2 regions of the Streptomyces sp. NBC_00414 genome follow, and region 1 is predicted to be linked to the other one. Evidence: riboswitches for the same ligand, from Rfam matches in the RefSeq annotation. Region 1 holds a riboswitch; the other holds the start of a gene.
The links. Region 1 has a riboswitch for glycine ahead of gcvP (aminomethyl-transferring glycine dehydrogenase). Riboswitches for the same ligand answer to the same signal wherever they lie in the genome.
Positions count from the first base shown of each region.

Region 2: another riboswitch for glycine. It lies ahead of gcvT (glycine cleavage system aminomethyltransferase GcvT); the one in region 1 lies ahead of gcvP (aminomethyl-transferring glycine dehydrogenase).

Region 1 is NZ_CP107935.1:8,467,041-8,472,979, reverse strand. It holds gene gcvP (aminomethyl-transferring glycine dehydrogenase) at 1-1,532, opposite strand, end outside; glycine riboswitch at 1,718-1,813, opposite strand; gene OHS59_RS36855 (PRC-barrel domain-containing protein) at 1,918-2,292, shown strand; gene OHS59_RS36850 (DNA polymerase IV) at 2,450-3,892, opposite strand; gene OHS59_RS36845 (MerR family transcriptional regulator) at 4,009-4,641, opposite strand; gene OHS59_RS36840 (bifunctional nuclease family protein) at 4,856-5,329, opposite strand; gene ftsR (transcriptional regulator FtsR) at 5,416-5,939, opposite strand, start outside.
Region 2 is NZ_CP107935.1:3,420,044-3,425,982, reverse strand. It holds gene glyA (serine hydroxymethyltransferase) at 1-183, opposite strand, end outside; gene gcvH (glycine cleavage system protein GcvH) at 197-577, opposite strand; gene gcvT (glycine cleavage system aminomethyltransferase GcvT) at 735-1,862, opposite strand; glycine riboswitch at 2,026-2,141, opposite strand; gene OHS59_RS14530 (AAA family ATPase) at 2,335-3,021, shown strand; gene OHS59_RS14525 (enhanced serine sensitivity protein SseB) at 3,072-3,857, shown strand; gene OHS59_RS14520 (enhanced serine sensitivity protein SseB C-terminal domain-containing protein) at 4,124-4,915, shown strand; gene OHS59_RS14515 (ABC transporter permease) at 5,297-5,939, shown strand, end outside.

The DNA.
Region 1 (5,939 bases):
CCGAGCGGGATCATGCCCCGGTCGAGCGCGTAGTCACGGTCGGCGAGGCGGCGCAGGTAGCGCAGCATCGCCGTCTCCGAGCGGTACTGGTGGAAGACCGGGTGCGCGAGGTACTCGTCGGTGCGCAGCAGCGGCTCCGGCAGCGTGTCCTGCGCGGTCCCGTCCAGTGCCGTCACATCGCCGTCGACTCCGAACGCCGACCAGACGACGCCCAGCTGGGCCCGCGTGGTCGTCTCGTCGCAGGAGAGGGACAGGTGGTCCGCGTCGACGAGGTGGAGGTTGACCCCGCCCTGGCGGGCGGCGGCGAGCGTCTCGGCGGCCCGGCCCGGCACCCGCACGGTGAGGGTGTCGAAGTACGCCTCGTGGACGACCTCGACACCGCCCGCCCTCAGACCCGCGGCGAGGATCGTGGCGTAGCGGTGGGTGCGCTGAGCGATGCCCTTCAGTCCCTCGGGGCCGTGGTAGACGGCGTACATCCCGGCCATCACGGCGAGCAGCACCTGAGCCGTGCAGATGTTGCTGGTCGCCTTCTCGCGGCGGATGTGCTGCTCCCGCGTCTGCAGGGCGAGGCGGTACGCCTTGTTGCCGTCCACGTCGACCGAGACGCCGACGAGCCGGCCGGGCAGGCTGCGCGCGAACTTCTCGCGCACCGCCATGTATCCGGCGTGCGGCCCGCCGAAGCCCATCGGCACACCGAAGCGCTGGGTCGTACCGACGGCGATGTCGGCGCCCAGCTCACCGGGCGAGGTGAGGAGCGTCAGGGCGAGCAGGTCGGCGGCGACGGTGACGACCGCGCCCAGCTCGTGCGCCCGGTCGACGACGGGCTTGAGGTCCCGCACGGCACCGGAGGCGCCGGGGTACTGGAGGAGTACGCCGTTGATCTCGCGCTCGGCCAGCTCGGCGGGGATGCCGTCGCTCAGGTCGGCGACGACGACCTCGACGCCGGTGGGCTCGGCACGGGTCTGGATCACGGCGATGGTCTGCGGCATGGTGTCCGCGTCGATGAGGAAGAGGCCCTTCTTGTTCTTCCCCATGCGCCGCGACAGCGCCATGGCCTCGGCGGCGGCCGTGCCCTCGTCGAGCAGCGAGGCGCCGGAGGTCGGCAGTCCGGTCAGGTCGGCGACCACGGTCTGGAAGTTCAGCAGGGCTTCCAGCCGCCCCTGCGAGATCTCGGGCTGATAGGGCGTGTACGCCGTGTACCAGGCCGGGCTCTCCATGACGTTGCGCAGAATGACGGGCGGCGTGAACGTCCCGTAGTAACCGAGCCCGATCATGGAGTCCAGCACCTGGTTGCGATCCGCCAGGGAGCGCAGCTCGGCCAGCACCTCGGCCTCGGTACGCGCACCCGGCAGTTCCAGCGCGTCGGCGTTCTTGATCACATCCGGCACCGCGGTGGCCGTCAGCTCGTCGAGCGAGCCGTACCCCACCTGCGCGAGCATCTTGGCGCGGGCCGCGGAGTCGGGCCCGATGTGACGCTGCTCGAAGGGGATTCCCTGTTCGAGCTCGGAGAGCGGAATACGTTGGGCGGTCATTACGGAGGCCTCCTGGTCTGACGACCTTCGAGGGGCACCACGATGTGGGTGCCCGAACGGCCTCCCCCTCTGTCATCTCAACCTGAGAGCTTCACCGGCTCGCCGTGAAGGCGCGCCGGCTTTCACCGTCGGTGAGAGCGGAGGCCCGTCGAACACTCGAACACCGCTCTGCTTTCCAGAGTGACCTCGTCCATGCGGTACGTGTGCCTGAGAGATTCCGGGGAGGATTTGCTCCTTCGGCGCCTCCGATGAAGCCTGGAGGACTCTCCCGCACGGGGTCAGCAGCCGTCGCCCAGCCTACCAGCGGGGTTCCCTCAAGTGGCCGCCCTCCTCAAAGTGCTCTTTCGTAGTGCTTACGGATGAGTTGCGAGCAGCTGGAGGGACCGTGCAGACCGACATCGATCCGCGCAACCTGATAGGCCGCAAGGCGTTCGACCGCAACGGCACGAAGATCGGCACCGTCGACGAGGTCTACCTCGACGACGCGACCGGTGCGCCGGAGTGGGCGGCCATACGCACCGGCCTGTTCAGCCGGGACGCCTTCGTCCCCCTGGAGCCCAGCAAGGTGGTCGACGACTCCCTGCACATCCCCTTCGAACGCTCCCTGATCAAGGACGCCCCCGACTTCGGAGTGGGCCGCCACCTCTCCCCCGAACAAGAACTGCAGCTCTACCACCACTACGGCCTGGACCTGGCCCCACCACCCCCCTTCCCGGACCACGACTTCGGCCACCTGGCAACCACAGAAGACCCCACCTGACACCCGCCCCACCTGGGGCCGCGGCCCTTTGGGGACGCGGCGATCGGCGCAATCCTCTCGCCCTCCAGGGGCGCGGGGAACGGCGCAATCTTTTAGGGGCGCGGGGAACTGCGCAACCAGCCACAACGGCCCCGCACCCACAAACGCACCCCCACCCCTACCCCTCCGCATCCATCGCCGAAGGCACCCGCGCAACCAGAGGCAACGGCTCAGCCACCTCCAACCCAGGATCATCGATACGAAACGTCTTCACCCGCCCCGGCAAGGAATCCGGCGTCTCGAACCGCACGGTGACCCTCCCCAGCCCACTCCCCTGCACCCACCCATGCCCGAACTCGGCATGCCGAACATCGTGCCCCGCCCGCCACTGCCGCTCCGCCGCAGGCTCCGGCACCTCGGGCACCCGCCCCGCCGCCGGCCCGACCGCCTCCCCAGCAACCTCCTCGACCGCCTCCGCCCCACCCCGCTCCGCCCCCTCGTCGACAACGACAGCGGCATCCTCAGCAGCCCGCTCCAGGGCCTGCTGCGCCTGGGCCTGCGCGAACAGATCCTCCTGCGTGTAGTCGGCAAGCCCCGAAACCCCGACCCCCAACAACCGCACACCCCCCGTGGTGTCCACCGCCTCCAGCAGCCGCGCGGCAGCCTCCCGCACCACCGAGGGGTCGTCCGTGGGCCCCCGCAACGTCTCCGACCGCGTCAGCGTCGAGAAGTCGTACCGCCGCACCTTCAGCACGATGGTCCGCCCCGACAGATGCGCCCCCCGCAACCGCTGGACACACCGGTCCGCAAGCCGCTGCACCTCCATCCGCACCCGCACCCGGTCATGGATGTCCACGTCGTACGTGTCCTCGACGGACACCGACTTGGTGTCCCGCTCGGCCACCACGGGCCGCTCGTCGCGGGCCAGCGCCATGGCGTACAGGGCGAGGCCGTGGGCCTTCCCCAGCAGCCGTACGAGCTCGTCCTCGCCCGCCTCGGCGATCTCCCCGACCGTGCTGATCCCGCCCCGCCGCAGATGGTCCCCCGTGGCGGGCCCCACGCCCGGCAGGATGCGCACCGACATGGGCGCGAGCAGGGCCCGCTCGGTGCCCGGCTCTATCAGCACGAGCCCGTCGGGCTTGGCCTGCTCGGAGGCGATCTTCGCGAGCATCTTGCAGGCCGCGAGACCCACGGATCCGGTGAGCCCCGTGACGGCCCGGATGTCGGCGCGCAGCTTCCTCCCGGCCAGCAGCGCGGACCGCTCGTCCCAGGCCGTCTCCCCGGCCTCCAGATCCACGAACGCCTCGTCCAGGCTCAGCGGCTCCACCAGCGGCGACAGCTCCCGCAGGAGCCCCATCACCTGCTCGCTGATCTGCCGGTAGAGCCCGAAGCGCGGTACGAGGTAGGCGGCGTTCGGTGCCAGGCGGCGGGCCTGCGCCATGGGCATCGCCGAATGCACCCCGAAGACCCGCGCCTCGTACGAACAGGTGGAGACCACGCCCCGCGGTCCGAGGCCCCCCACGATGACCGCCTTACCGCGCAGGCTCGGCTTGGACGCCTGCTCCGCCGAGGCGAAGAAGGCATCCATGTCGAGATGCAGGATCGTGGGCGCGGTTCTCACATGTCCGATGCTGCCCTACGCCACTGACAATGCCCCTGCACACCGCCCGCGAGACGGTGCGGGACCGCACGCCGACCGGCCTGACCACCGGGCCGCGGGGGACCTCCACGGCCGGCTCAGACCGCCCGGTTGCGCCGCCGAGCCAGCTCGTCCGTGGGGTTGGCCCCGACGAGCGTCTCACCCGTGTCGACACGCTCCCCGTGCAGCTGTGAGAGCGCGCTCTCCACGTCCCGCCACACCACGCCCACGGCGATGCCGAAGATGCCCTGACCGCCCTGGAGAAGGGCGTGGACCTCGTCGGGCGAGGAGCATTCGTAGACCGTCGCGCCGTCGCTCATCAGCGTCATCCGCTCCAGGTCGCAGGATCCCCGCTCCTTGAGGTGCTGGACCGTGGTGCGGATGTTCTGCAGCGAGACCCCCGTGTCGAGGAACCGCTTGACGATCTTCAGGACGACCACGTCCCGGAAGCTGTAGAGCCGCTGTGTCCCCGACCCGTAGGCGGGCCGCACGCTGGGCTCGACCAGCCCGGTCCGCGCCCAGTAGTCCAACTGCCGATAGGTGATCCCCGCGGCCGCGCAGGCCGTGGGCCCGCGATAACCGATCTCCTCGGACGCCACCTCGTCGTCCCCCGGCACCACCGTCGGCCGCTGTACGTGATCGGCCGCGCTGCTGTGAAGCGGGTACGGGCCGCTGTCCCCCAGACCGCGTCCGGGAGCACCCCCAGCCGTACCGTCGCCGCTGCTTCTCACGCCGACCTCCGTCCTTGAACTGCCTTCTCGACGGTAGGCAGTCACCAGGGGCTCGTCAACGATCGCCACACTCGGCACGCCGGGTGATAATCACCCTGAGAGTGGTTTCCCGTACCCCATCGCGGGGAAAGGCTAGCCGAATGCTCTCGGGACGACCGCCGCACGGCCCGTCGTGCGACGGCCCCGGAGGGTCACCGACCGGCTTCTCACGCCGTCACTGGCTGTTGGTCCCGAAGTCCTCGGGCGAGATCTGGTCGAGGAACTCGCGGAACTTCTCCACCTCGTCCTCCTGCTCGTCCGGGATCGCGATGCCGGCGTCGTCCAGGACGCCGTCGCTGCCGTAGATGGGCGTCCCGGTGCGCAGCGCCAGCGCTATGGCGTCGGACGGCCGCGCGCTGACCTCGACTCCGCTGGCGAACACCAGCTCCGCGTAGAAGACACCCTCCCGCAGGTCGGTGATGCGCACTTCGGTCAGCTCCTGGCCGACGGCCTCCAGCACGTCCTTGAACAGGTCGTGGGTCAGCGGTCGCGCGGGGGCCATGCCCTGCTGCGCGAAGGCGATCGCCGTCGCCTCCCCCGGCCCGATCCAGATGGGGAGGTAACGGTCGCCTCCCACTTCACGCAGGAGCACGATCGGTTGGTTGGAGGGCATTTCGACCCGGACACCTACGACGTCGAGCTCGTTCACACAGCAACCCTAGGCCGTGCCCGGCACCTTTGGGTAGTCGAGCACGGAATGGGTGCCCTATCCCACGTTCCGCGCGGGCCGCCGGGTCAGGGCAGCCGCACCCCGAGGGCCGACTGGACCAGGGCGGCGTGCAGCTTCACCGCGAGTCCCGCCAGCTCCTTGGTGCGCGCTTGTGCGTGTGCCCTGGTCTGCGGGTTGCGATGGAGCCGCAGGGGTGCCACGACCTGATCCACCAGCCCCGCCTCGCGGTCGGCTGCGGCCTTCACGGCGCGCAGATGCCGTGGCTCGATCCCGAACCGCCCGAGTTCCAGGACCAGTCCGGCGACGGTCACCGCCTCGGCGTCGTACACCCCGTCCAGCACCGGGGTGATGAGTCCGTACGACTCCCACTCGTCGAGCTCCTGCTCACCGATCTCGGCGGCGGCCAGCAACTCGTCCCGTCCGATCCGGGCCACGGTGGGCTCCTCCGGATCGCTCGGTGCCTCACCGTCGCGCTGACGCCCCACGGAGGGCAGCGGGACAGCCTCTCCGCGTCCCATGGCGTCCAGGTGTTCCCGGATGACCTTCAGCGGCAGATAGTGGTCCCGCTGCATCCTCAGGACGTGCCCGA
Region 2 (5,939 bases), 5.0 Mb from region 1:
GCCGGGGTAGCCCTCGGCGTACTTGTTGGTGAGGACCGAGCCCTGGGCCTCCATGACCGCGACCGGGGCGAAGTTCTCCGAGGCGATCATCTCGAGGGTGGACTGCTGACGGTGCAGCTCGGCGTCGAGGGCGGCGGCGACGTCCGGGTCGAGTTCGTGCAGGGGCGTGTTCAGAAGCGACATCGGTGCGGAGTCCTTATTCGGAGCCGGAGAATTCGGTGTACTCGGCGGCGGAGAGCAGGTCCTTCGGCTCGTCCGCCACCCGTACCTTGAAGAGCCAGCCGCCCTCGAAGGGAGCGGTGTTCACCAGCGCGGGGTCGTCCACGACGTCCTGGTTGATCTCGGTGATCTCACCGGAGACGGGCGAGTACAGGTCGCTCACCGACTTGGTCGACTCCAGCTCGCCGCAGGTCTCGCCCGCGGTCACCGCGGCACCGACCTCCGGGAGCTGGACGTACACCACGTCACCGAGCGCGTTGGCCGCGTGCTCCGTGATGCCGACCGTCGAGACGCCGTCCTCGGCGCCCGACAGCCACTCGTGCTCCTTGCTGTAGCGCAGCTCTTGGGGGTTGCTCATGGCCTGAATTCTCCTGTACGCGGGGAGTGCTGATGCGGGGGAACGCTGGTGAGCTGGGTGGATGTGCCCAGAGTCACTTGTGTCGGTCGCGGACCATGGTTCACGTCCGGTGCTCGCGGACCGGTACCGATGATGCTTCTGACGCGTGCGGACAGTGTTACTTCTGACGCTTGTAGAACGGCAGAGCCACGACCTCGTACGGCTCGTGACTGCCCCGGATGTCCACGCCGACACCGGTGGTGCCGGGCGCGGAGTGCGCGGCGTCGACGTAGGCCATCGCGATCGGCTTGCCGAGCGTCGGCGAGGGCGCGCCGGAGGTGACCTCGCCGACGACCTTGCCGTTGGCGACCACGGGGTACCCGGCGCGCGGGACCCGGCGGCCCTCGGCGACCAGGCCGACGAGCACCCGCGGGGGATTCTCCAGGGCACGCGCGGCGGCCGCGGAGAGCGCCTCGCGTCCCACGAAGTCGCCCTCCTTCTCGAACTTCACGACCCGGCCGAGCCCGGCGTCGAACGGCGTGAGCGAGGTGCTCAGCTCGTGCCCGTACAGCGGCATGCCCGCCTCCAGGCGCAGGGTGTCCCGGCAGGAGAGCCCACAGGGGGCGAGTCCGGCCGCGGTTCCGGCGTCGGTCAGCGCCTGCCACAGCTTCTCGGCGTCGGCCGGGGCCACGAACAGCTCGAAGCCGTCCTCGCCGGTGTAGCCGGTGCGCGCGATCAGGGCGGGGACGCCGGCGACCGTGCCGGGCAGGCCCGCGTAGTACTTCAGGCCGTCCAGGTCGGCGTCGGTGAGGGACTTCAGGATGCCGGAGGACTCGGGCCCCTGTACGGCCAGCAGGGCGTACGCGTCCCGGTCGTCGCGCACCTCGGCGTCGAAGCCCTCGGCGCGCTCGGTGACGGCGTCCAGGACCACCTGGGCGTTGGAGGCGTTCGCCACGACCATGTACTCGCTGTCGGCGAGGCGGTAGACGATCAGGTCGTCGAGGATGCCCCCGTCGGCCCGGCAGATCATGGTGTAGCGGGCGCGGCCGGTCTTCACGCCCCCGATGTTGCCGACCAGCGCGAAGTCCAGCAGCGCGGCGGCCTGCGGGCCGCTCACCGTGATCTCCCCCATGTGCGAGAGATCGAAGAGACCGGCCCGGGTGCGGACGGCGAGGTGCTCGTCGCGCTCGGATCCGTAGCGCAGCGGCATGTCCCAGCCGGCGAAGTCGGTCATCGTCGCGCCCAGCGAGCGATGCAGGGCATCGAGCGCGGTACGGCGCGGTTCAACGGGGGTGTTGCTGCTCATCGGCGGGGCTCCCAAGGCATGACGGCGAGGTCGTTCCTCCCCATCTGTCATCGGAACCTGAGAGGTTCGCCGTGTCCACCGGTGAATACGGGGGTCACTGACTTGCACCTTGGGTGGGGCCGACGCCCTGGCTGTCAGGGGGCGGCCCGCTTTTCAGATGTGCCTCGTCCGCGCGGTAACGGGGGCCTGAGAGATTCAAGGGAGGGACTTGCTCCTTCGGCGCCCGGGCACTCGTACACCTGCGTGTACATGTACCCGGAACTCTCCCGCGCGGATTCAAGCGGCCGGTATGCAGTTGGCGGGCACATCATTGCACGCCCCCGGCTCCGGGAGGGGGCCGAGCAGTGACCGGACGGGGGTCAGGGGTGTTCACAGTGATCTGTGACGGGGCTGTGGCAGGACAAGAACAGAAACGGGGGGACCAGCGCATTACCTTCTCTTTACACTCGACGGAGATGGGTCTGCCGACCCCATGGGGAGGACGATCAGGGTGAACAGGACCACGGCGTACGCGACCGGCACGGGCATCGCGCTGCCCAAGCAGCCACCCGCACCGGCCAGGGAGGCGTGCGACCCGATGGTGACGCCCGTCGTCCGCGATCTGCGGGCCCGCTCGGGACACAGCCCGCACGGTCTGCGCTTCGGAGGGGCCGACCTGGTGGTGGTCACGGGCCTGCCGGGCAGCGGCAAGTCGACCCTGATGCGCCGGGCGGTCACCGGCCGCCGCATCGACTCGCAGGACACCCGCGACCGCTGGGACGAGCGCCTCGCCCGTTTCCTGCCGTACGCGGTCTACCGGCCCCTCGTCCGCGCCGCGCACTACGCGGGCCTGCGCCGGGCCCTGCGCTCCGGGGAGGGCGTCGTCGTGCACGACTGCGGTACGCAGGCCTGGGTGCGCAGCTGGCTCGCCCGGGACGCCCGGCGCCGCGGGGGCACCCTGCACCTGCTCCTGCTGGACGTCGATCCCGGGACGGCGCTCGACGGCCAGCGCGAGCGCGGCCGGGGCGTCTCGCGGTACGCGTTCGCCCGGCACCGCGGCGCGGTCGCCCGGCTGCTGCGGTCCGTGGAGAAGGGCGACCTCCCGGAGGGCTGCGGTTCCGCGGTGCTCGTCGACCGTGCCGCGGCGGACGTGCTGCGGCGCATCGATTTCGGCGACTGACGGCGACTAACCTCGTCAACCGCACACGGCGGTTGGAGCAGGCGGTGGAGATGGACTTCCAGGCACAGGACATTCCGGCACAGGCGCACCCCCACATGGGTTGGCCCGGCAACGAGTTGGAGGAGGTGCTCGCCGCGTCCCTGGGACTCCCTCCGTCGCCCTCGACGGGGGCCCGGGTCGTGGAGACCCTCGGACGCGGCTTCATCTGGGTGCCGCTGCCCGAGGGGGGCGGCCCGCACAGCGGCCCGCTCGACCTGCCCACGATCGAGCTGGGCGGGCAGGCGTACGTGCCGGTCTTCACCTCGGAGCAGCAGTTCCGCCAGGTCGTCGGCGACCGCATGGCGTACACCGTGGCGCCCGCCGTGGAGTTCGCGCGCGGTCTGCCGCCCCAGGTCGGGATCGCGCTGAACCCGGACGGCACGGTGGGGATGCCGGTTCCCCCGCTCGCCGTCGCCGAGCTGTGCCGGGCCGGCCGGACCGAGCTGGACGGGCCCGCGAGCGGCGGCCGGGTCCGGCTGTTCCAGCCCGACTGGCAGGACGACCCGGTGGACTTCCTGGCCGCGGCCTCGGCGGAGTTCGACGCGACCGGCGTGGTGGCGAGCGCCCGGCGCTGTCTGGCGAGCATCGAGGGCGGCGACACGGTGATGTTCGTCGGCGTGGAGGCGACCCACTGGGACGAGAACGCGCGCACGCTCCCGCTGGACGCCCTGGGCCGCGCCCTCGGCCGGGTCCCGCTGCCCCACCCGGTGAGCCTGGTCTTCCTGGACGTGGCCCAGGACCCGGTGGGCGACTGGCTCCGCGCCCGGGTGCGGCCCTTCTACACCCACGCTTTCTGAGGTGGGCGCGTCCCGAAAGGGGCGCGGGGCTGTTTCGATGTGCGGCTCCGCCGCGGGGCGCGGCCGGCCACACACAACCCGCGCACGACGCATCACACACGGTCCCGAGCTCAGAACACCAAACCCGGCGGAGCGCAACGGTGCTGTCGGGATCGCCGCTTAAGCTGGTTTCATGGCTCGGTCGGGGTGGTGCGATGTTCAAGTGAACATGGCACCTCGTCGAATTGGAACCGTATGTCAGTGATGTCGCGAAGGGGCGGTAGAAGGTGAGCGCGTCGGGCACGGCCGCGGCCGGGCAGGTCGAGCACATGCTGCGCCAAGTGACGCCCGGGCGTTACGACGCCTACGAGGCGCTCCTTCGCGCTCTCGCGACCCCGCCGTCCGGTCAGGTGTGGATGCTGCTCTGGCACGGCCAGTCGGGCTCGCCCGACGCCCAGTACGGGAACATGGAGGTCGACGGCTTCGGCTACGCGCCCTGTGTGACCTCCGCCCAGGAGCTCTCGGCCAGCGGCTGGAACCGTTCGTACGAGGTGGTCGACGGGCTCGACGTGGCCCGCACCCTCTACCCCGACCACTACGGCCTCTGGCTGAATCCGCACGCGCCGGGCGGCGGCGTCGGCATCCCCTGGCTCGACCTGCGGCGCATCGCCACCGGTCTGGAGCGGCAGCCCGCGGGTCCGCTGCGGCTGTCCGAGCCGGGCATCGAGATCCCGCAGTTCTACGCCCTGCTCACGCAGAACGCGCACCGGACCGCCGCCGTCCGCTCGCTGCGCCGCGCCTGGGTGCAGCCCGCGCTCGGAGCCCCGTATCTCGCCATCGGGCTCGATGTGTACGACACCAGTCCACCGGCCGTGGACTCGGTGCGGGCGATGATGCAGCAGTCGATCGGGGCGGTGCCGGACGGTCTGCCGGTGTCGACCGTCGCGATGTCGGACGAGTACGACCCGGTGGCCCTGTGGCTGCGCGCCAACGCGCGGCCGTTCTACGACCGGGAGGCGCACGCGGCTCCCGTCCAGGCGCCGGCGGCGGGCGGTTACGGGTTCCCCGGCACGTACTGAGATGATCTGGACGGACGGCGTCCATCCCTCCGGGTGGCCGCAGTCCGTCAGGTGGAGTCCACCCAGTGGAGCATCCGCTCTCACACCCGTACCGCCGCTGGGCGGAATGTCCCGATCTACGCGGGTAAATGAGCTGCGGGGCCCCTTTCGCCCCAAGTGTCATGTGTCCGACCCCCGTTACCCGGCGTTCGGATAACGGAACCCTCCTGACGGCATCACGGTTGCGCATCCATTCGCCTTCAAGTCTGGCTTCAGATCACCGAGGCGTTGAAGACTCCCGGTCCAGGGGGTTTAAACCTTCTGTATGTACGAAGGACTGATCACGCCGCTACCGCGGCAAGCGTGGGCCGGCTACCGCCGGTTGAGAGGGGTCCCTGCCAGATGACGGCACCATTGCACGAGCCGACGGCCGAAGCCGCACCGAGCGCGGCCGACGAGGCGGCGCTCATTGCCGGCTCCGCCGAGGCGAAGGCGGTACAAGGGCGTTCCCTCGGCCGCATCGCCTGGGAGCGCCTGAAGCGCGACAAGCTGGCCCTGGCGGGCGGCATGGTCGTGCTCGTGCTGATCCTGATCGCGCTGTTCGCGCCAGTGATCGCCAACCTGGTCGGACAGGACCCCGAGACTCACCACGAGGACCTGATCGACCCGCTCTTCTCGACCCCCACCGGGTCCTTCGGCGGCATCAGCGGGGACCACCTCTTCGGTGTCGAACCCGTCAGCGGCCGCGACATCTTCGCCCGGATCGTCTACGGAGCCCGGATCTCCCTGCTGGTCGGCTTCCTGTCGGCCCTGGTCGCCGTGGTGCTCGGCACGATCCTCGGCGTACTCGCCGGCTACTTCGGCGGCTGGGTCGACGCGGCCGTCAGCCGCGTGATGGACGGCCTGCTGGCCTTCCCGCAGCTGCTCTTCATCATCGCGCTGGTCTCGGTCATGCCCAACGAGATGCTGGGCCTGACCGGCACGGGCGTGCGCCTGTTCGTGATGATCCTGGTGATCGGCTTCTTCGGCTGGCCGTACGTCGGCC